DNA from 4 places in the Nonomuraea sp. NPDC049725 genome. Region 1 is predicted to be linked to each of the others. Evidence: riboswitches for the same ligand, from Rfam matches in the RefSeq annotation. Region 1 holds a riboswitch; each other region holds the start of a gene.
The links. A riboswitch is a leader RNA that binds a small molecule or an ion and turns the genes downstream of it on or off. The one in region 1 is predicted to bind cyclic di-AMP.
Positions count from the first base shown of each region.

Region 2: it holds a riboswitch for cyclic di-AMP, as region 1 does, so the genes downstream of both, AB0J53_RS39295 (CHAP domain-containing protein) here and AB0J53_RS15970 (C40 family peptidase) in region 1, are expected to answer to the same signal.
Region 3: it holds a riboswitch for cyclic di-AMP, as region 1 does, so the genes downstream of both, AB0J53_RS03390 (CHAP domain-containing protein) here and AB0J53_RS15970 (C40 family peptidase) in region 1, are expected to answer to the same signal.
Region 4: it holds a riboswitch for cyclic di-AMP, as region 1 does, so the genes downstream of both, AB0J53_RS11725 (NlpC/P60 family protein) here and AB0J53_RS15970 (C40 family peptidase) in region 1, are expected to answer to the same signal.

Region 1 is NZ_JBFANJ010000005.1:370,833-376,296, reverse strand. It holds gene AB0J53_RS15980 (NYN domain-containing protein) at 296-1,528, shown strand; gene AB0J53_RS15975 (NlpC/P60 family protein) at 1,613-2,587, shown strand; cyclic di-AMP (ydaO/yuaA leader) riboswitch at 2,854-3,013, shown strand; gene AB0J53_RS15970 (C40 family peptidase) at 3,090-3,584, shown strand; gene AB0J53_RS15965 (hypothetical protein) at 3,686-4,657, shown strand; gene AB0J53_RS15960 (M48 family metallopeptidase) at 4,669-5,464, shown strand, end outside.
Region 2 is NZ_JBFANJ010000022.1:31,980-37,443, reverse strand. It holds gene AB0J53_RS39305 (RNA polymerase sigma factor) at 1-297, opposite strand, end outside; gene AB0J53_RS39300 (YciI family protein) at 1,093-1,530, opposite strand; gene AB0J53_RS39295 (CHAP domain-containing protein) at 1,682-2,389, opposite strand; cyclic di-AMP (ydaO/yuaA leader) riboswitch at 2,402-2,539, opposite strand; gene AB0J53_RS39290 (Gfo/Idh/MocA family oxidoreductase) at 2,654-3,607, opposite strand; gene AB0J53_RS39285 (aldo/keto reductase) at 3,660-4,475, opposite strand; gene AB0J53_RS39280 (hypothetical protein) at 4,573-5,464, shown strand, end outside.
Region 3 is NZ_JBFANJ010000001.1:651,459-656,922, forward strand. It holds gene AB0J53_RS03375 (hypothetical protein) at 1-35, shown strand, start outside; gene AB0J53_RS03380 (hypothetical protein) at 22-1,278, opposite strand; gene AB0J53_RS03385 (SigE family RNA polymerase sigma factor) at 1,275-1,751, opposite strand; gene AB0J53_RS03390 (CHAP domain-containing protein) at 1,845-2,516, opposite strand; cyclic di-AMP (ydaO/yuaA leader) riboswitch at 2,527-2,668, opposite strand; gene AB0J53_RS03395 (MaoC family dehydratase) at 2,818-3,276, opposite strand; gene AB0J53_RS03400 (hypothetical protein) at 3,288-4,502, opposite strand; gene AB0J53_RS03405 (SigE family RNA polymerase sigma factor) at 4,499-4,969, opposite strand; gene AB0J53_RS03410 (ATP-binding protein) at 5,205-5,464, shown strand, end outside.
Region 4 is NZ_JBFANJ010000004.1:116,406-121,869, reverse strand. It holds gene AB0J53_RS11740 (RDD family protein) at 1-100, opposite strand, end outside; gene AB0J53_RS11735 (RDD family protein) at 213-1,490, opposite strand; gene AB0J53_RS11730 (amino-acid N-acetyltransferase) at 1,576-2,145, opposite strand; cyclic di-AMP (ydaO/yuaA leader) riboswitch at 2,412-2,559, shown strand; gene AB0J53_RS11725 (NlpC/P60 family protein) at 2,563-3,558, shown strand; gene AB0J53_RS11720 (LuxR C-terminal-related transcriptional regulator) at 3,583-3,795, opposite strand; gene AB0J53_RS11715 (cytochrome P450) at 4,018-5,160, shown strand; gene lysX (bifunctional lysylphosphatidylglycerol synthetase/lysine--tRNA ligase LysX) at 5,144-5,464, opposite strand, start outside.

The sequences.
Region 1 (5,464 bases):
GTGCCGTGTCCGGCCCCCTGCGTGCTGTGGTCGGGCCTGTGCGGGCTGTGCCGGGTTCGGAGGGGGTGCTGCTGGGGCCTGTGGGGGCGGCGTGTGGGGGTGCGAGGCTTGGACGAGCGCTTGTCCCATCATGGGTGGCCGTTACGGACAGGTAGCGGGCAGCCGTACCCTTGTCTGAAAGGGCATGTCATGAAGGGACAGTGGGATGAGTTCAGCGGGTGAAGGCCTGTCTCGCCCGCTTCCCGAGCAGGTGCGGCTCAATGTGGTCGACCTCGCGGCCCAGGTTCTCGGTTCGATGCCCGCTGTGGCGGTGCCGGCGCCGTTGCGCGGCATCGCCAAGTTCGACCCGCGTAAGCGTGCCCGGCTGGGCAGTGCGCCGATCGCCGCGCAGTTGGAGAACGACAAGAAGTTCCGCGAGGTGGTCGCCGAGTCGGTGGCCTCCGGCTGGCCGGAGCTGGTGGCCTCGCTGGCCGAGGGGAACGTGCCGCCCGCCGCCGATCCGGTGCTGGTCGCCGCCGCGGCTTATCTCACGCGGCCACCTGGCTGGGCCGACATGGTGGAGTCGGCCCGCGCCGATCTGGAGCAGTCCGCCGCCGCGGCCGAGGGGTCGGAGCGCGAGGAGGTCGTCTCCCGGCTGCGCGAGCAGCTCGCCGCGCAGAAGAGCGCGGCCAAGGAGGAGGCCGAGCGGCTGCGCGAGCAGTTGAAGGCGGCCCGCGGCGAGAACTCCGAGCTGCGCCGCAAGCTGCACGAGGCCCGCGAGCGCGCGAAGGGCGCGGTGCGGCGGGCCGAGGAGATGGAGCAGGCCGCCGAGGAGGCCAGGCACGCGGCCACGGCCGCCGGCAGCGCGGGGGAGTCGGAGCTGCGGCGGCTGCGTGAGCGCCTGGCCGACGTGGAGAAGCAGCTCGAAGCCTCGCGCCGGGCCGCGCGTGAGGGGCGCAGCGTCGAGGACGCGCGCATCCGGGTGCTGCTCGACGCGTTGCAGGACGCCTCGGCGGGGCTGCGCAGGGAGCTGGCGCTGCCCACCATGATCAGCCGGCCGGCCGACTCGGTCGCGGCGCTCACCGGTGAGCGGCCGGGTGTGCGCGGCGTGCCCGCCCGCGCGCTGGCCGACGACGACCCGCAGCTGCTCGATCAGCTTCTGGCGCTGCCGCAGGTGCATCTGATCATCGACGGCTACAACGTGACCAAGTCCGGCTACGGCACGCTCACGCTCGCCGACCAGCGCGCCCGCCTGATGACCGGGCTCGGCGGGCTGGTCGCGCAGACGCGCGTCGAGGTGACCGTGGTGTTCGACGGCGCCGAGCTCAACTCTCCGGTGCAGGTGGTGGCGCCGCGCGGGGTGCGGGTGCTGTTCAGCGCGCCGGGTGAGATCGCCGACGACCTGATCCGCCAGCTCGTCCGGGCCGAGCCGCCCGGCCGGGCGATCGCCGTGGTGTCCTCCGACCGCGAGGTGGCCGAGTCCGTCAGGCGGATGGGCGCCAGGCCCGTGCCGTCCGCGCTGCTGCTGAGGCGGCTCGGTCGCGCCTAGATGACGAATATGGCGTTTAGGTGAGGATTACTCGCCACTTCTGTACTATTTCGCCCCGAGGATGATCCCCTGGGAGGCGACGCTGTGAGGTTGGGCCGGGTGCCGCTGGCCGCGGGTCTGGTGTTCGGACTGGTGATGACCCCCGTCGGAGGGGTGCTGGCCGATCCCAAGCCGACTCTCGCGCAGGCGAGAGCGAAGCTCGACAAGCTCAACGACAAGGCCGACAAGGTCGTGGACCGCTACAACACGGCCACCGAGAAGTACAAAGAGGCCAAGGCGCGCTACAGCCGGCTGAACGACACGTACAAGCGCAAGCTGGCGACCGTCGCGGATCTGCGCGGTGAGGTCGTCAACATGGCCGTCGAGACGTACAAGCTGGGGGGCGACTTCTCGACCCTGCCCACCATGATGACCAGCGACGATCCGGCCGATCTGCTGTATGGGATGGCGTTACGCGGGCAGCTCGCGCAGGAGCGCACCCAGAAGCTCGCCGCGTTCGACCGGGCCAATCAGGGGCTGAAGACCGACCGTGACCGCGCCGAGGAGGCGCTGGCCGCGGCCGACAAGGAGCGGGACGCGGTCAAGAAGGACCGGGCGGAGATCCTGGACCTCATCAAGGACCAGAAGAAGCTCCTCGACCGGCTGGGCGCGTACAAGGCGGGCAATCCCAACAGCACCGGCCTCAAGTACACGGGTCCCGCCTCGGGCAACGCGGCGGCCGTGCTGCGCTTCGCGTACGCGCAGGTCGGCAAGCCGTACGTGTTCGGCGGCACCGGGCCGGGCGGCTACGACTGCTCGGGGCTCACGCAGGCCGCCTGGCGGGCCGGTGGCGTGTCGCTGCCGCGCACGACCTGGCAGCAGTGGTCGTGGGGCGCCAGCCGCAAGGTGTCGCTCAACGCGCTGGAGCCCGGCGACCTGATCTTCAGCGAGGGCCTCGGGCACGTGAGCATCTACGCGGGCGGCGGCAAGATCGTGCATGCGCCGCAGACGGGTGACGTGGTGAAGGTGGTCACACTCTCGTCGTACGGGCGCCGCCTCGTGGGCGCCGTACGCCCCTGACAAGACGGGGTCGGCCCAAGTGTGAGGAGGGTCACACTTGGGTAACGAAACCCGCTGCTCCGGCGGGGGATGAGGACCTGACTCCCGGCGTGTCTGATCTTTACTCGCTTACTCAGGCTTTGCCATTACGTGACTTTTCGGCGTAACTTCTGGCGTCGCGGCGTTCCAGCCAGGACGCCCGCCGGTCACCATCGGGTCCCCCGATGTTCGACAGAGAGAACCATCCGCCGGTCACCGCGGCCAGCGCCCCCGAGGCGCGAAGACGCGGCGGTGGCCTGCCGAGTCCGTGCAGCCAGGAGGCACGGAGCCGGGGACCCAACGATCCCGTACGCGGTGATCAGGGGTGAATCGGCGCGTTCAGCGCCGTAGGGCGACTTCCAGGCCCGAATCCGTCAGCTAACCCGGTAGGCGTTCGTGGAAGCCCCTAGGAGCAATCCTGTCTACCCTCTCGCACAACCCCCGTCTGTCCCGTCTCGCCCTGAGTGGCGTAGCGCTGATCACCGTGACGGCCGGAGGTCTGGTCGTCCACGCCCCGACGGCGCAGGCGGCGACGACGAATGAGTTCGCCACCACCGCGGTGACCAAGACGGAGAAGTCCGTCAAGTCGTCGAAGGTGGCAAAGGTCGCTCGGCAGAAGGCCAAGGCCCGCAAGGCCGTCTCCGTGGCCAAGAAGCAGATCGGCGACCCGTACCGTTACGGCGCCACCGGCCCCGGGTCGTTCGACTGCTCCGGCCTCGTCCAGTACGCCTGGAAGAAGGCCGGGGTGAAGATCCCGCGCGTGACGAACAGCCAGTTCGCGCGCATCAGGAAGAAGGTCTCCTACAAGCACCTGCAGCCGGGTGACCTGATGTTCTTCCGCGGACTCGGGCACGTGGGCATGTACGTCGGCGACGGCAAGATGGTCCACTCGCCGAGAACGGGCCAGCGTGTGCGCGTCGAGAAGCTTCGCGGCTGGCGCAAGGCGTCGTTCGCGGGCGCGGTGCGTCCCGGTCTGTGACCTGCGCCGAAGGCCCCGTCCCCGCCCCGGGACGGGGCCTTCGGCCTTCCCGGGCTCCGGACCGGGCTGACGCTCAGGATCGGCGGCTACGATCGGGCAGCGTGTCCGACAGGGGGTCCGGCAGCGGGCCTGGAAATGGGCCCGGCGGCACGTCCGGCAAGGGGCTCGGCAGCACGTCCGGCAGCACGTCCGGCAGCACGTCCGGCGGCGCGCCCGGCAGCACGTCCGGGAGGGTGTCCGCGCGGGGGCGCCGGCGGGTCGTGCCGGTGGTGCTGCTGGTTGTCGCGGCGTCCCTGGCCGGGGGGTCCGGGCCGGTCCTGGGGCCGGGAGGCGCCGCCATCGAGGCGGGGGTGCTCGCCGGCGTGCGGGCGCGCTGGGGCGACGGGCTCGACGTCGTACGCGGTGAGCGGTCGCTCGTCGCCGGGCAGGACGCGCCCCCCGGGCTGCTGGCGGACCTGGCGCGCCGGGCCGACACCGCGGGGCGGCGGGTCGGCGGAGTGCTGGGCGGTGACGTCCGGGCCGTGGTCCTGGTGCCCGCCTCGGCGCGGGAGGCCGCCGTGCTGGCGGGCGTCGCGTCGGTCGACGGGCTGGCGGCGGTGGCCGACCGGGGGCGCGTGATCGTGGTGCCCGAGCACTTCGCCCGTCTCACCCCGGTCGGGCGTGACGTCGTGCTGGCCCACGAGCTGACCCACGTGGCCGCCGGGACCGACGGGCTGCCCGTCTGGCTGTATGAGGGCTTCGCCGACTACGTGGCCTACCGGGACGCCGGGCTGCCCGTCGAGGTGGCCGCCGCCGAGCTGGCCGCCGAGGTGCGGGCCGGGCGGACGCCGTCCGATCTGCCGGACGCGGCCGACTTCGTCCCCGGGGCCGACGCGGGCCGGCTCGCCCGCGCGTACCAGGAAGCCTGGCTGGTGTGTCGCTTCGTCGCCGCGCGCTGGGGTGAGAAGAGCCTGGTGAGGCTCTACCGTGATGCCCAGACGTACGGCGCCGGCCGGGCGCTGGCCTCGCTGGGGATCTCGGCGGGCACGCTGACCCGGCTGTGGCGTGCGTACGTCCGGGACCGACTGGCGTGAGGGGACGCGACATGGACGACCGGCAGGAACGGCGCGAGACGACCGAACAGGACGTCGGCCCGCCCGCCACCCGCGCCCTGCAGGGGGCGGACGTCGCCGAGCCGTCGCCCGAGACGGGGGACGAGGACGTGGCCGGGGAACGGGACGGGGCCGCCGGCGACGGGGGCGGGCGTGAGGTGAGGCTGCGGCGGGAGGCCGGGGCAGGGCTGGCCGTGCTGGGGGCGGTGATCGCCGGGGTGGTGGCGTTCACGACGCCGTGGACGGCGCTGCCCGCCGGGGCGCCCGAGGTGACGCCCGACCCGGCGCGTGACTTCGGCGCCGCCGAGATCGCCCGCTCGCAGGCGTTCGACGCGGCCACCAGCGTGCCGAGCTACCTGTCGCTGGGCCTCACGCTGGTGTTCGCCGGGCTGCTCGTGGCCACGCCGCTCGGCGCGAGGCTGCTGGGATGGCTGCGGGGCCCGTGGTGGGCGCGGGTGCTGCTGGGCGTGCTCGTGCTCACGGTGATCGAGGAGGCCGTACGGTGGCCGCTCGGCATGTGGTTCGAGGGCGTGCTGCGCGACTTCGGGCTGTCCACGCAGGACTGGGCGGCCTGGACGGGCGACCGGCTCAAGAGCGTCGGCATCAACGCGGCCCTGCTGGCCGTCATGGTGCTGGCCGTGGTGGCGCTGGCGCGGCGGATCCGGCGCTGGTGGATCCCGGCCGCCGCCGGGGCGTTCGCGCTGACGGTGGGGGCGTCGTTCGTCTACCCGGTGGTGTTCGAGCCGGTGTTCAACGACTTCCACGCCATGCCGGACTCACCGCTGCGCG
Region 2 (5,464 bases), on a different contig from region 1:
CGGCAGCTCCGTCTCGTCGTCCAGCTCCCGGCCCAGCTCGACCAGCTTGCGCTCGAACCGCTCCCGCCGCCGGATCATGTCCACCGCCCGGCGCTTGCCCACGGTCATCAGCCAGGCGCCCGGATTGCGCGGCACCCCCTCCCGCGGCCACTGCTCCAGCGCCGCCACCAGCGCGTCCTGCGCCAGCTCCTCCGCCAGGCCGACGTCACGCACCATCCCGGCCAGCCCGGCGATCACCCTGGCCGCCTCGATCCGCCACACCGCCTCAATGGCCCGATGAGTCTCCGACGCCGTCACCCGCCCATGACAACAGCCCCACCCGCCTACTCGCAACCCAAGCGCTCTCTCGTGGGACGCACCCCTTCCCACCACGCGGCCCCTGCCGCTCAGTGGGGGTCACGCCTCCATGAGGCGGCGGCTTCCCACGAGCCGGCGGCTGCGCCGCACCACGCGGGCCCACAACCCACCGGCACCGCCCAGCCCAGCAACGGGGTCGGACCGCCCGGGGTACGGGCGGCCGGTGGGGCCGCGCCCCCGGGAGCCGGGCACCGGAGGGGCTGGGTCCGGCCTGCCGGTGGGGTCGGGCCGTCCGGGGTGCGCGCCGCCGGTGAGGCCGCGCCCCTGGGGCCGGGCCCAACTGAGGGGGGCGGGCCCGGGGGACCGGTGGGGGTGGGCCGTCCGGGGCGTGGGCCGCCGGTGGGGTGGGGCCGCCTCGGCGGAGGCCGCCAGAGGGCCGGATTGCCTGGGGGCCGGTGGGTTGGGCCGTCCGGGGCGTGGGCTGCCAGTGTGGTCGGGCCGCTCCGCCGGGGGTCGCCGGTGGGGTGGGGCCGCCTCGGCGGAGGCCGCCAGAGGGCCGGACTGCCCGAGGCGCCCCTTCCGGGGGCCCGCCCCCTCCCGGGGTTGCCGCCATCCTGGGGCTTCCGCCTGCCCGGCGGGGTGCGGCCTTCGGGGAGGGGGCGCCGCTTCCGGGAGTCACCCTTCCGGGGTTGCCGCCACCTGGGACTCCCCGCCTGCCCCGGCGGGGGCGCGGCCTCCCTGGGAGGAGGCCGCCGCAGCGGGGTCGCCTCCCACTGGGGCGTCGCTATCGGATGGTCAGGGTTCAGGTGGGGAGTCGAGGGTGGCGCGGAGGGTGGCGTGGCGTTGGGCGGTCTCGGGGGTCAGGGAGGTCTCGGGCATGTCCGAGGGGTCGAAGACCTGCCAGACGTCCAGGCCGATGCCGTCGTGGCCGGGCGGGACGGGGACGCGCAGGGCCCATTCGAGCGCCTCCTCCCGCGACTTGACCTGGATGAGCCAGAAGCCGGCGATGAGCTCCTTGGCCTCGGCGAACGGCCCGTCGATGACGCGGGCCTTGCCGCCGCTGTAGGCGATCCGGGCGCCGCGCGAGCTGGGGTGGAGCCCTTCGGCGGCCAGCAGGACGCCGGCTTTCACGAGCGACTCGTTGAAGGCCGTCATGTTGTCGACGAGCTCCTGGCTCGGCAGGGCGCCGGCCTCGGTCTCCTCGCTGGCCTTGCCGACGATCAGGAATTTCACGGTGCGTTCTCCTCGTCCAGGCGGTGAAGCGGGCTCCCGGCGAGCCTGCCACACCTGTGCGTCGTCCCGGAGGGGGCCGGATCGACACGGGGAGGGGAGAAAACGCGGAAGCGCGCGCCCGGGGGAGGGGCGCGCGCTTCGCGAAGGGAGGTCAGGCGGCGTACGAGGGGTAGCCGTAGCCGACGACCTGGGACTTGGGCCGGACGCGCTCCTCGACCTTGCCGTTGCCGGTGTTGCCCTCGATCGTGGAGATCGTGCCGTCGCCGTTGTCCTTGACGACGAAGCCGACGTGCTGGATGGCGCTGATGCTCTTGCTGCCGTTCCAGGCGAAGAAGACGACGGCGCCGGGCCTGGCCTCGGTGCCCCAGCGGTCGTTGGCGGCGAACCACTTGGCGTGGGTGACGGTGTAGGCGTCCCAGCCGACCTGCGGGCGGGCGCCGGTCTGCTCGCCGACCCAGGAGACGAACATGGAGCACCAGGGGGCGTTGAGGTAGGCGCTGGGGTTGCCGCCGTCGCGGGCGACGGTCTCGAGGGCGCGCTTGGAGCTGGCGTACCACTCCTGGAACTTGGTGCCGCCGCCGTAGGCGTTCTCGGAGGTGCCGACCTGGGCCTTGGCCAGGGCCAGGACCTGGGAGGCGGTGACGTTGACCTGGTTGGCGCCGGCCCTGGTCTGCGTGGACTCGGACATGGTCTGGGTCTCGACCTGGTGGCCGGGCTCGGCGGCCTGGGCGGGGAGTGCGGTGGTCATCCCGGCGCCGAGTCCGGCGGCCAGGACGGTTGCGCCGAGGGTGGCGCGGAGGGAGGCGCCGGCGCGGGGGTGAAGCTTCTTCGGGGCACGGGTAAGACGGTGCTTCGCCATCGAGGGGATTACTCCTTGCTTCCATGCCGCTTACCGGGTTAGCTGACGGGTTCGGGCGTGGAAGCTGCCCTACGGCACACAAGGTGCCGATTCACCCCAAAGGACATGGGTCCCCGGCTCCGCGCAAGGCGGATTCAGCGGTCACAGGACGATCCTGTGAGTGTCGTGCGATGGTTGGCAACGACCGGACAAACCGGACGTAAGCCGCGAATGCGCCATAAGGTAATACATCCGCCAAGGCATTACAAGTCGATAAAGTCGCAGCTAGGCGAGTTGCCCGCGCGCGTCGGCCAGGAGCCCCATCATGGCAAGGGATTCGTCAAGAGGCATGATCGCGCTCTCGGTCCGGTTCTCGGCCAGCGCGTCCCGCACCTCGCGCAGCTCCCCGGCGTAGCCGTTGTCGGCCGGGTCGAGCTCGTGCTCCTCGGTCTCCATCGACGGCCCGCTGAGCACCACCCGCCGGGGCGCCCAGAACGGCGCGTCCAGGTCGGCGCGCATCCCGGTGCCCACGATGCTGGCCGAGTTGGGGAAGTGCGCGAGCAGCGAGGTGTCGACCAGCGCCCGCCGGCCGCCCGGGTAGACGAGCACCCCGCCCGCCTCCGCGTCGACCCCGTTGGGCGCCAGCGCGCCCGTCAGGTGCATGGACTCGGGCATGCCGAGGAAGAGCTGGGCCAGCCCCAGGGGATAGATGCCCAGGTCGAGCAGCGCGCCCCCGCCCAGCTCGGGCGCCCACAGCCGGTGCGCGGGATCGTACGGCAGCGCGAACCCGAACGAGGCCCGCACCGAGCGGATCTCCCCGAAGCGCGGGTCGTCCTTGAGCATGCGCACCAGCGGGTTGAACCGCATCCACATGGCCTCCATCAGGAAGACCCCGGCCTCGCGGGCCAGGCGGACCATGCGCTCGGCGTCGGCCAGGCTCGCCGCCAGCGGCTTCTCGCACAGCACCGCCTTGCCCGCCGCGATCGCGGCCTCGGCCACCTCCAGGTGCTGGGCGTGCGGGGTCGCCACGTAGACGGCGTCGACGGCCGGGTCGGCGCACAGCTCGGCGTAGGAGCCGTGGGCGGACTCGGCGCCCAGCGTCGCCGCCAGCGCCTTGGCCCGGCCCAGGTCGCGGGAGCCGACGGCGGCCACCCGCATGCCCGGCTCCGCCGCGATGACCGCCCCCACGGTCCTGGCGATGCCGCCCGTCGCCGCGATGCCCCACGCTAGATCTCGCACGCGGGAGATCGTACTGATTCATCCGCGGACGCGAAACCTGACCGGTTTCACCTCACGGGAACACGTCCGGGTCCGGGCCCAGCCGGCGGCCCGCGTTCAGGGCGCCGATGGCGGCCATGTCCTCCCGGTCGAGCGTGAAGTCGAAGACCGCGATGTTCTCCTTGATCCGCGCGGGCGTGACGGACTTGGGGATGACGATGTTGCCGAGCTGGATGTGCCAGCGCAGCACGATCTGCGCGGGCGTGCGGCCGTGCTTGTCGGCCAGCACCGCCAGCGCGGGCTCCGACAGCAGCCCCTTGCCCTGCCCGAGCGGGCTCCAGGCCTGCGTGAGGATGCCGTTCTTGTCGTGGAACTCGCGCAGCTCGCGCTGCTGGAAGTACGGGTGCAGCTCGATCTGGTTGATGCACGGCGGCACGTCGGCCTCGTCGAGCAGCCGCTGCAGCGTCTCGACGGTGAAGTTGGACACGCCGATGGCCTTGGCCCGGCCGTCGCGGTAGACCTTCTCCAGCGCGCGCCACGCCTGGACGTACTTGTCCTGCCGCTGCGCCGGCCAGTGGATCAGGTAGAGGTCGACGTAGTCGAGGCCGAGCCTGCCCAGACTCTCCTCGAAGGCCTGCTCGGCGCGGTCGTGGTCGTTGTTCCACAGCTTCGTGGTGACGAACAGCTTCTCCCGCGGGATGCCGGAGGCGCGCACCGCCCGCCCGACGCCGGCCTCGTTGCGGTAGAGCTTGGCGGTGTCGATGTGGCGGTAGCCGCAGGCGAGCGCGGTCGTGACCGCCTGCTCCGCCTCGTCGTCGGGCACCTGCCAGACGCCGAGCCCCAGCTGCGGGATCTCCACGCCGTCTCTGTATAGCCGTAGCGAGTTCATACCCTCCATTGTTCACGTGCCGTTCCGAGCGGCTTAAGCCGCCCGGGCTAGCTTGAAGCGGTCGTGAACGGGCCATCACCTGGCTGGGAGAACATCAGTGGTCAAACGGGCGTCGGCCTGGGTGGAGTCGCCGCTCCAGATGCTGTGCGCCGTCGAGGCCCACCATGCCGGGCTGCTGGGGCCGTCGGCCGAGGTCGTGCCGCGCGCGGGGCTGCGCGCGCTGCGGGTGACGCGGCGCGAGCTGCGCCGCCTGCCGCTGCCCGACGGACTGGAGCTGGCCGAGCCGCGCGAGCGCATGCCGCGCCGGCCGTCGGCCGTCGGTGACGCGTTCTCCGGCAAGGTGCAGCTGCGCTGGCTGACGGCCCATCCGGGCCGCGTCGTCGTGGTCGACGACGGGCTGGCCACGATCCGGCTGCTGGAGCTGCTGGCGGCGGGCCCGTACCGGCCCCTGCTGCGGGCGCGCGCCCACCCCGGGCTGCTGCGCACGGCGCTCGGGCTGGCCGCGGCCCTCAGGCTGCGCGCCGGCCGGGTGACGGTGTTCACCGCGCTGCCGGTCTCCCGCGAGCTGGACAAGGCGGTCACCGAGGCGGGCGTCGACCTGGTGCGCCACGACTTCGCCTGGCTGCGGGGCCAGCCGCCGAGCGACCCCGGCCCGGCGGAGCGCACCGTGGTGCTCGGCACCTCGCTGGTGCGCAACGGGCTGGTGCGCCGCGACCGCTACCTGACCTGGCTGACCGAGCTGGCCGCGCGCGAGCCGCTCGCCTACTACCCGCACCGCCGCGAGGACCCGGTGGACGTGGCGCTGATCCGGGAGCGTCCCGGCATCACCGTGCACGAGGCCGGGCTGCCCGCCGAGCTGCGGCTGCGCGGCCTCGACCCGGGGCAGCGGGTGCTCAGCCTGCCGTCCACCGCGATCTCCTCGCTGCGCGTGCTGCTGAGCCCGCGCGGGGTGGCGGTGGAGCCCGTCGAGGTGCCCGACGACTGGTGGA
Region 3 (5,464 bases), on a different contig from region 1:
CGGCGCTCGCGGTGGCGGCGATCATCTTCTGGTGACGGCCGCCAGGTTCATCACGGTGACCTCGGGGCCCTTGCCCCAGTACATGATCGTGGTGGGCGAGGACGACGTTCCGCTGCCGTAGCTGGCGGACCCGTCGGGCGACACCCGGTTCACGCCGGCGATCTTGCCGGTGGTCGGGTCGTAGACCGCGACGGGCGCGACGTACTCCTTGGCCGGATCGGCGTCACCTCTGACCGGCATGACCGAGGCGAACCGGTCGCCCAGGACCTCCCCGTGGAAGCCGAGCGACGGGAGCAGCGTGGCGTCGGAGCCGTCGAGGCCCTGCACCAGGAGCCCGCCGCCCTTGGCGTCGCCGTAGCACCACTCGGCGGCGCAGGTCAGCTTCGTGACGGAGCCGGAGGCCGGGAGCGGAATCTTCTCGCCGGTCACCAGGTCGACCCTGCGATCCTGGTTCTTCTGCCCGCGCTCGCCCGGCGCGTAGCCGACGGCGTACGGCCAGGAGTCCAGGTGGAGGCCGTCGGAACCGGCGACCTTCTCGGGCTCGCCGCCGGACAGCGGAAGCCGGTGTACACCCCCGTCGCGTACGGACCAGACCAGGGCGTCCTCGGTGAGGCCGATCCGCTCCACGTTCGCCAGGTCGCCGGTGACCTCGCCGACGCGCTGGGCGGTGCCGCCCTCGCGGGGGATGATCCAGAAGTCGGCCCACTTGTCCCTGTCGTTGGGCGTGGTGCCGTACCAGGCGAAGTACCGCTCTCCCACCTCGACGTCCTGGACGAAGTAGCCCTTGACGCCTTCGGGGGCGGGCATGTCGCCCACCACCCTGGTCGTGCGGGCAGTGCTGTCGTAGATCTCCAGGCGGCCGGCCTTCTCGAAGGAGGACTCGGCGGTCAGCAGCACCTCGGTGGGGGAAATTCCGGTCACCGGGCGATATTTCCAACCATCGGGGGCCGCCGCCGGCATCGTGAACACCGCCTCCGGCCACACCTCGGCCACCGGCTTCACCTCCGCCACCCTGGGGACGGCACTGGCCACCTCCCCGGGCGACACCGTGGTCACCGCGACCGCCGGCTCCACCGAGACCCGAGGCTCCCCCCGCCACACCGCCATCGTCCCCCCGGCCACCAGCACCACCGAGGCGGCCGCCAGGGCCATGCCCGCCCACTGCCGGCGTCGCCGCGACCGCCGCCGGGCCGCGACGGCCGCCGCCAGCCCGCCGGTCGGCGTGACGTGCCCGGCCCCGGCACGCAGGGTCCGGACCAGGTCCTCTTCGCTTCTCATCGTGCCTCCTGCAGCATTCGCTTGATCCGGAGCTTGTCCAGGGCACGCGCCGCCTGGCTGCGCACGGTGCCGCGCGAGACGCCGAGGATCGCGGCGATCTCCGCGTCGGGCAGGTCCTCGTAGTAGCGCAGCACGAGGACCACTCGCATCCTGGGCGGCAGCCGTTGCAGGTCCGCCCACAGGTCCGCATCCTCGTAACGGTCGAAGCGCCCCTTCTCCGGCACGACGGACACCAGTTCCTCCCGGTGCCTGCGCCGCCACGAGGTGATGTGCAGCCTGACCATGGTCGTGCGCACGTACCCCTCGGGGTCGTCCTTCTTGCGCACCCGTGACCAGGCGTCACCCAGCCTGGCCAGGGCCTCCTGGACGAGGTCCGCCGCGTCGTCCGCGTTGCCGGACAGCACGTAGCCGTACCGGAGGAGCGCGTCGCCCCGGCTCCGGACGAACTCGTCGAACTCGGTTGTGTGGTCCACGTATCCAGGGATCCTCCAGCACGCCGTACCGTTGCACGAAACGCGAAAAGCGCGCGCCCCCGGAAGGGGACGCGCGCTTTCGAGGCGGTCTGATCAGGCGGCGTACGACGGGTAGCCGTAGCCGGCGACCTGCGAGGTGGGACGGACCCGCTCCTCGACCTTGCCGTTGCCGGTGTTGCCCTCGATCGTGGAGATCGTGCCGTCACCGTTGTCCTTGACGACGAAGCCGACGTGGTCGATGGAGCTGATGTCCTTGCTGCCGCTCCAGGAGAAGAAGACCACGGCGCCGGGCTTGGCCTCCTGGCCCCAGCGGTCGTTGGCGGCGAACCACTTGGCGTGGGTCACGGTGTAGGCGTCCCAGCCGACCTGCGGACGGGCGCCGGTCTGCTCGCCGACCCAGGAGACGAACATCGAGCACCAGGCGGCGTTCAGGTAGTCCTGGCGGTTGCCGCCGTCACGCTGGACGGTCTCGGCGGCGCGCTGGGAGTTGGCGTACCACTCCTGGAACTTGGTGCCACCGCCGGCGGCGTTCTCGGAGGTGCCGACCTGGGCCTTGGCGACGGCCAGGACCTGCGAGGCGGAGACGTTGACCCTGGTGTTCTGGTTCGTGGCGGCCTGCTGGGCCTGGGCGGCCTGCGGCTGGGTGTTGGCGGTGGTCGCGGTGCTGGCGTCCGCCGACACGTGGGCGCCGAAAGCGGTCGCGACGAGCGCGGCGCCGAGGACGGCCTTGGACACGTTGATCTTGGGGGTGCGGATGGGGCGCATTAAGGGTAACTCCTCGCTTCCATACCGCTTACCGGGTTAGCTGACGGGTTCGGGCGTGGAAGCTGCCCTACGGCGATGTTGGTGCCGATTCACCCCGGTGGAACACATGGGTCCCCGGTTCCGCGTGTGAGCGGATTCAGCGGTCACAGGTCGGTCCCTGTGATGGACGGTGGGTCGTGACGCCCGAGAGTCGGTCGCGTCTTACCCGCGTACAGAAATGTCCAACACACCCCTGACCTGGGTAATTCCCTCGTAACGAAATTTCCACGAAACCGGCCGCGGGCGGGGGCCCGCGGCCCGGCTACTCCGCGGGAACGTAAAGGCTGAGCGTCTCGGCGATGCACGCCGGGCGCTTCTCGCCCTCGACCTCGATGGTCATCTTGAGGTTGGACAGGTAGCCCGCCGGTGTCCCCTTGACGTCGGTCAGCTCGGCCGTGGCCCGCACCCTGGCCCCGACCGGCACCGGGCGGGGGAAGCGCACCTTGTTCAGGCCGTAGTTGACGCCCATCGCGATGCCCTCGACCCGCACCAGCTCGAACATGAACGCCGGCAGCAGCGACAGGCTCAGGTAGCCGTGCGCGATCGTGCCGCCGAACGGGCCCTCCTTGGCCCGCTCCACGTCGACGTGGATCCACTGGTGGTCGTCGGTGGCGTCGGCGAAGAGGTTGACCTGTTCCTGGGTGACGGTGCGCCACTCGGTGGGGCCGAACTTCTCGCCGACGGCAGCCTTGAGTTCCTGTACGTTCGCGAAGGTCCGCATGAGGCGGAACGCTATTGCGCCGGTGGGACCGCTGCCAAGTTCAGCACCCGGAACTTGTCCGGCTTGTCCCCCTTGGTGGCGCCCCAGTAGAAGACGGTGCTCGGTTCCGACGAGACGCCCGCCCCGTACCAGTTGCCCGGGTTGCCGAAGCTCACCATCGTGCCCGTCGCCAGGTCGTACACCGCATTGCCCGCCGCCAGGAACCGGTCCAGGATCGGGTAGCGCGCCACGCCCATGCCGATGCCGCGCGCGACCTCCCGGGGCGGCTGCGAGCCGTCGACGCGGCTGATGACCGTGCCGCGCTCCGCCCGGCCGTAACACCAGACCGGCCCGCAGCGCATGCCCTGCACGCCCGGCGGCGCCGCCACGGTGAGGCTGGAGCCGTCCTCCAGGTTCACCAGCCGGAGCTGGTTGCGGTCCAGGTCCCCCGGCAGGTCGGTCACGTCGGTGGCCCAGGGCCACTGGATGAGGTGCAGGCCGTCGCTGCCGGGGACGCGCTCGGGCTCGATCCCGCCGAGCGGGTGCCGCCACACGCCGCCGTCGACCTCCGACCAGACGACGTGGTCGCCGTCCAGGCCGATCGCGTCGAGGTCGGCGTCCTGGCCCACTCGGCTGGCCACCAGCCTGGCCTCGCCGCCGGCCAGCGGGACCGTCCAGATGTCGCGGATCTGCGCGCCGTCGCCCTGCTCGCCGTACGCGAACCAGGCGACGTTCGCGCCGTCCACGGTCACGCCCTGCACGATGTACTTCTTCAGCCGGTCGTCCTTCGGCACCTCGGCGACGAGCCTGGCCTTTCCGGTACGCGAGTCGTACACCTCGAACTTGCCGGCCTTCTCGAACGACGACTCGGCGCTGAGCAGGACCTCCGTGGGGCTGATGGCGGTGATGGGGCGGTAGCGCCAGCCGTCGGAGTTCCTGGCCGGCATGGTGAACACCGCCTCCGGCCACAGCTCCGCCGCCACCGCTTCCACCGGCTCGACGGGCACCGGGGCGATCGACGCCGTGGCCGTCGCCAGCGGCTGCGGGTTCTCCTGTACGGCGGTGCCCCTGAAGACCGCCGTGCCCGTGCCCGCGACCGCCACCACGGCCGCCGCGGCCAGCAGTTGCGCCCTTCTCCTGGCGCGCCGCCGCCTGCGCAGCCGGGCGACCCCCGCCAGCAGGTCCGGCTCCGGCGCGTCCGCGGCGCCCTGCCGCAGCGCCGTGACCAGCTCGTCCTCTGTCCTCACGCCCGTCCCCTTTCGAGCATCGCCGGCCTGACCCGGAGCGTGTTGAGCCCGCGGAACGCCTGGCTTCGCACCGTTCCTCGGGAGATGCCGAGGATGTCGGCGATCTCCTGGTCGGACAGGTCCTCGTAGTAGCGCAGCACCAGCACGGCGCGTTGCCGCCGCGGCAGCGTGGCGAGCTCTCTCCAGAGCTCGCCGGTGGAGTGGATGTCGGTGTAGGAGCCCTCGGGCAGCTCGCCCGTCAGGCGCTCGCGCCGCACCTTGCGCCACCAGCTCACGTGCTGGCGGGCCATGATCGTACGGACGTACGACTCCGGATTGTCCTTGTTGCGCACCCGCCGCCAGGTGTCGCTCAGCCGCAGCAGCGCCTCCTGCACCAGATCGGCGGCGTCATCGGCGTTGCCGGTGAGCACGTAGCCGTATCGCAGGAGGGCCGGCCCGCGGGCCCGGACGAAATCCTCGAACTCCACACCACCATGACGCCCGGGGTGGGCTCGGCTGTTGCAAACTTCTTTACCCGAAATCATCGCGCACCTGTTCGAGTCCGCGCTACAGTCTTAGGTACTCGAATCGAACAAGGGTTCGGCCTGGTGAGAGGGGGTGTGTCCGGTGACGGTGCTCGCGCTCGCCCCTGCCCGGACACGCCGTAGCGCTTTCTTCCCAAATCTAAGACGGCCGCTATATCCGGCAATAGAGTCCGAGAGCGTGGACCCTGTGCGCAACCCCTACGCCCCCGGAGCCGGACAGCGTCCGCCGGAGCTCGCCGGGCGCGACCGTGAGCTGCAGCAGTTCGAGGTCGTGCTGGAGCGGGTGGCCCGCGGCCGTCCCGAGCGCAGCATGGTCGTCACCGGCCTGCGCGGCGTCGGCAAGACCGTGCTCCTCAACACCTTCAAGTCCATGGCGATGCAGCGGCTGTGGGGCACGGGCAAGATCGAGGCCCGGCCCGACCAGTCGATCCGCCGTCC
Region 4 (5,464 bases), on a different contig from region 1:
TGTAATAGAAGACTCCGAACACGAGCGCTTCAATGAGGCGGGCGACGAGCCGTTCCCACCATTCCGCCGGCAGCACGCCGGTCTCGGGTGTCGCGGCCATAACCTCACCTCGTCCGTTCGGCGGCCCTCGGCGTCCCCCCATTCTGGTACGGCTCGTACACACAAAACAGAGGCCGGCGGGATGCCGGCCCCTGTTTCGCTGTTGCTGAGACTTACTTGATCTTGACCACCACGGTGTTCGCGAACTTGTCGGCGAACGTCTGCTGCAGCGGCTTGTCCCAGAGCTGGGAAGCCGCGTTCAGCAGAACGAGGACGCCACCGAGAAGCGGACCGAGAAGCGGGATGACGCCCAGGACGTAGCCGCCCCAGGTCCCGCCGGCCCGCTTGAGCGCGGCGTCGTTGGGCAGCCCGCCGGACGGCATCGCATGACCCACCTGGACGACCTTGATGCCCATGACCATCTTGCCGACGGTCTGGCCGCTCATCTTCGTCATGAAGAAGTCGTAGGCCACGTAGAGCGCGGCCAGGAGGAGGTACTGGATGACGCCGACGAAGAAGGAGCTCGCGATACCCGTCGTGACGCCGGTGACCGAGTTGTAGCTGACGACGAAGAAGATGCCCAGGATGAGGTTGATGATGAAGTAGACGACGCCGAAGATCAGGCCGTCGACGATCCTCGCCACCAGGCGCTGCCACCACTCCGCCAGCGGCGCGGGGGCGCCGGGCGGCTGGATGCCCACCGGCTGGCCGTACTGCTGCCCGTACTGGGGCTGGCCGTAACCCTGCTGCTGACCGTAGGCGGGCTGGCCGTACTGCTGCTGCCCGTACTGGGGCTGCTGACCGTACTGCTGCTGCCCGTAGCCCTGCTGCTGGCCGTAGTCGGGCTGACCGTACTGCTGCTGGCCGTAGCCCGGCTGCGACTGCGGCTGCTGGCCGTAGCCAGGCTGGGACTGGGGCTGCTGGCCGTAAGCCTGCTGCTGACCGTAGTCCGGCTGGCCGTACTGCGGCTGCTGGCCGTAACCCGGCTGCGACTGCGGCTGCTGGGCGTAACCCTGGCCGTAGTCGGGCTGCGACTGCGGCTGCTGACCATATTGCTGCTGCTGGCCGTAGTCGGGCTGGCCGTACTGGGGCTGCTGACCCGACGGGGGCTGCTGGCCATAACCCGGCTGGGACTGCGGCTGCTGACCGTACTGCGGCTGCTGGCCGTAGCCCTGCTGCTGACCGTAGTCCGGCTGGCCGTACTGCGGCTGCTGACCGTAACCCTGCTGCTGGCCGTAGCCCTGCTGGGGCTGCTGGCCGTACTGGGGCTGCTGGCCGTAACCCTGCTGCTGACCGTAGGGGGGCTGCTGGCCGTAGGGGTCGTCCACGCGGTAGCCGACGACCGTCGCGTCGGGGTCGGGCTGCCCTTGGGGGCGTCCTGCGTTCTGGCCGTATTCAGGGGAGTTCTCGGGGGAATCGTCCTGTGGATACGGCGGCTGTCCTGTGCTCACCGTGTCACCTCGCTTCGAGTGCGCATGTGGCACGTGTCAGGGCACATGCCTGTCCTGCCCAACGTATCGACATAGGTATCAACAATCACCTTTCTCGGCAGTCAAGGTCCGCGTCACCCGCTGTCAAGTGGAGCAGCATGCGTGTGTTGCCCAGGGTGTTCGGCTTGACGTGTTCGAGGTCGAGGAACTCCGCGACGCCCTCGTCGTACGAGGCCAGGAGTTCGGCGTACACCTCGGGTGAGACGGGCGTGCCCTGGATCGTACGGAACCCGTGCCTCGCGAAGAAGTCCACCTCGAAAGTGAGACAAAATACACGTTCCAGCCCAAGCTCCCGAGCGGTCCTGATGAGAGCCGAGACCACGCGATGGCCGATGCCGAAACCCCGGGCCGAGGGGTGCACGGCCACGGTGCGGATCTCGGCCAGATCCTCCCAGAGCACGTGCAGCGCGCCACAGCCGACGACCTCGCCGCCCCGCTCGGCCACCCAGAACTCCTGGACGTCCTCGTACAGCGTGACGGTGGCCTTCTCCAGCATCTTGCGCCCGACGCCGGCGTAGGTGTCGACCAGGAGCTTGATCGCCCTGACGTCCCTGGTCCGCGCGCGCCTGACGAGCACTTCGGTCTCGGGGACCGCTAGCTCGGCGACCTGCTCCATGGCCATCCAGAGTACAGACCCCATTACGGCTCGACCCAAACTCCCGGACCGTCACTGTGCGTGCACGCTCCGGATTGCACGATTCCTACAGTTTCACGATCGGGCGAACTTGGGGCAAAGAGGGCATAAAGTCTTTTCTGTACGGCTCGCCACGAGATCACCTTGTGACCCGTCGGTTGTGAAACCTCTACAGACTCGGCAGTTCCGGTTGAGCAGGAACCAGGAGTGCATTAGTGTCCAGCGACGATGTCACCCGCGCACACCGCGCGGTCGACACGCCCAATCCCCGCGAGGGGAGCCGGGGACCCGCCGGCGGCGTCAACCCGCTGCCAGGGGTGAATCCGAGCCACGCTCGGTAGGGCTGCTCCGGCCCGAACCCGTCAGCTAACCCGGTAGGCGTCAACGGAAGGAGCTTGGTTGGACAGGCGCTCTGGCAAGAAGCGATTCGGTGTCGTCGGCTTGGCCGCCGTGGCCGCACTGGTCCTCGCTCTGCCCTTGGGCTCACCAGCCTCCGCCGACCCCAAGCCTTCGCTCAAGGAGCTCTCCGAGCAGGTCGAGGAGATGCACCTGGAGATCGAGACGCTGGCCGAGCAGTACAACGGCCAGCGGGAGAAGCTCAAGACGGCCCAGAAGGCCGCCGACAACGCCAAGAAGACGCTGGCCGCCAGCGAGGCCGAGCTGGCCGACAAGCGCTCCAAGGCGATCCTGCTCGCGCAGACCACCTACATCAACGGCGGCCTGTCGGGCACCCTGGCGTTCGTCAACTCCGACGACCCCGAGGGCTACCTCGACCTGGCGGCCACCAACTACGCGATCCAGCAGCAGCAGGGCGAGGAGATCCTCCAGCTCACCAAGGCGATGCAGGCGGCCGAGCGGGCCCGCGCCGGCGCCAAGGCCCGCATCACCGAGGTCTCGAAGATCGTCAAGGACCTCGACGCCAAGCGCGACCGGATCGTCAAGCTCGTCGGCAAGGTCGAGAGCAGCCTGTTCAGGCGCGCACTCGGCGAGGCCGGCCGGCCGGGCACCCCGGCGGTCAAGGTCAACCTGCCGATCCCCGGCTCGGGCAAGGCTGCCCAGGCCGCCAAGTGGGCGCTCACCCAGCAGCTCAAGCCGTACATCTGGGGCGCCGAAGGGCCGCGCGGCTACGACTGCTCCGGTCTGGTGATGGCCGCCTACCAGCAGGTGGGCATCTCGCTGCCGCACTACACCGGTGACCAGTGGACCGCCGGCCGGCACATCTCCAAGGAGGAGCTGCGCGCGGGCGACCTGGTGTTCTTCTACAACGACCTGCACCACGTGGGCATCTACCTGGGCGGCGGCATGATGGTGCACGCGCCGCGCACCGGCGACGTGGTGCGGATCGCGTCCATCGCCCGGCGCCCCTTCGCCGGAGCCGTCCGCATCGCCGACTAGCGGCGCCAGAGCCGGCCAGCGGCGTTAGATGAGCTGCCTGCGGGCGGCCCAGGCCACCGCCTCGATCGCGGTGGCCACGCCTATGCGGTCGCAGATGCCGCGCAGTCTTCGCCGCACGGTGCGACCGCTGATGTCAAGGCGTCGGCCGACCCGGTCCACGGTGACGCCCTTGGCCAGTTCGGCCAGCAACGCCAGGTCGGCACGGCTCAGTTCAACGCCTTCTGTGAGCACATCCATCGGGAGCCCTCCCCCCACCAGCACCACCCGGAGACGTCTAGGGCCCGACCGGAGCGGCACATCCTCGCAGACGGTAAACGCATCCAGGAAAGGTCGTCAAGCACGAAATTCGCCGCACTTGACCTCCTCCGTTGACATGATCCGTTGTATGTGAAGTACTCGCCATATGTCGGCACTTATCGGAGCATGATGATCGATCACAGCGATCCTGACTACGCTCCTTTGACGCCAACGGACATGCTCGGGTTCGATCCATCCGACCCCGGCTTCCTGCGCGACCCGTACACCCGTTACCGCGAGCTGCGCGAGAGCGACGCGCTGCTGCGGACCCGCGGCGGGCTCCTCGTCGCCACCACGCACGAGCTCTGCTCCGCGGTGCTGCGTGACGCCCGGTTCGGCCACGGCCCCCCGCCCGACGGCGAGCCGCCCCGCTCGTTCCTGATGATGAACCCGCCGGACCACACCCGGCTGCGCGGCCTGGTCAGCCGGGCCTTCACCCCGGGCATGATCAGGCGGCTGCGCCCGCGGATCGAGGCCATCACCGCCGGGCTCCTCGACGCGCTGCCCGACGAGGCCGACCTGATGAGCGCGTTCGCCTACCCGCTGCCCGTCATGGTGATCAGCGAGATGCTCGGCGTGCCGCCCGAGGACCACGAGCGCTTCCGCGGCTGGAGCGAGACGCTCGCCAGGAGCCTCGACCCGATCGTGCCGCCGGACCTGATCTCCCGGACCGAGCACGACCGGGAGGAGTTCCGCGCGTATTTCCGCCGCCTCATCGCGCTGCGGCGCGAGCGGCCCGGCGACGACCTGCTCAGCGCGCTCGCCCAGGTCGAGGAGCTGACCGAGCAGGAACTGCTGGGCACCTGCGTGCTGCTGCTCGTGGCCGGGCACGAGACGACCGTCAACCTCATCGGCAACGGCGTGCTCAACCTGGTCAGGCACGGCGTGCTCGGGCGCGCCGCCGACGCGCCCCAGCAGGTGGTCGAGGAGGTGCTCAGGTACGACCCGCCCGTGCAGCTCACCATGCGCGTGACGCTGGAGGACGTGGAGCTGGCCGGGACCGCCGTGCCCGCCGGCAGCGCGGTGCTGGCGCTGGTCGGGGCCGCCAACCGCGACCCCGCCGCGTTCGCCGACCCGGACCGCTTCGACGTGGAGCGGACGCCGGGCCGGCATCTGGCGTTCGGGCTGGGCATCCACTTCTGCCTCGGGGCGCCGCTGGCCAGGCTGGAGGGCGAGATCGCGCTGCGCGCCCTGGCTCAGGCGGCCCCGAAGCTGGAGCTGGCCGACCCCGCGCCGCCGTACAAGGGAAACCTGGTGCTGCGCGGGCTCGCCACCCTGCCGGTGCGGCTCAACGGGAGGGCTTGACCAGCGGGAAGAGGATCGTCTCGCGGATGTTCTTGCCGGTGAAAGCCATGATCATCCGGTCGATGCCGGCGCCCATGCCGCCCGTCGGCGGCATGGCGTACTCCAGCGCCTGGAGGAAGTCCTCGTCGAGCTGCATGGCCTCCGGGTCGCCGCCGGCCGCCAGCAGCGACTGCTCGACCAGGCGGCGGCGCTGCTCGATCGGGTCGACCAGCTCCGAGTAGGCGGTGCCCAGCTCGGTGCCGAACCCGATCAGGTCCCACTTCTCGGTGAGCAGCGGGTTGTCGCGGTGCTGCCGGGTCAGCGG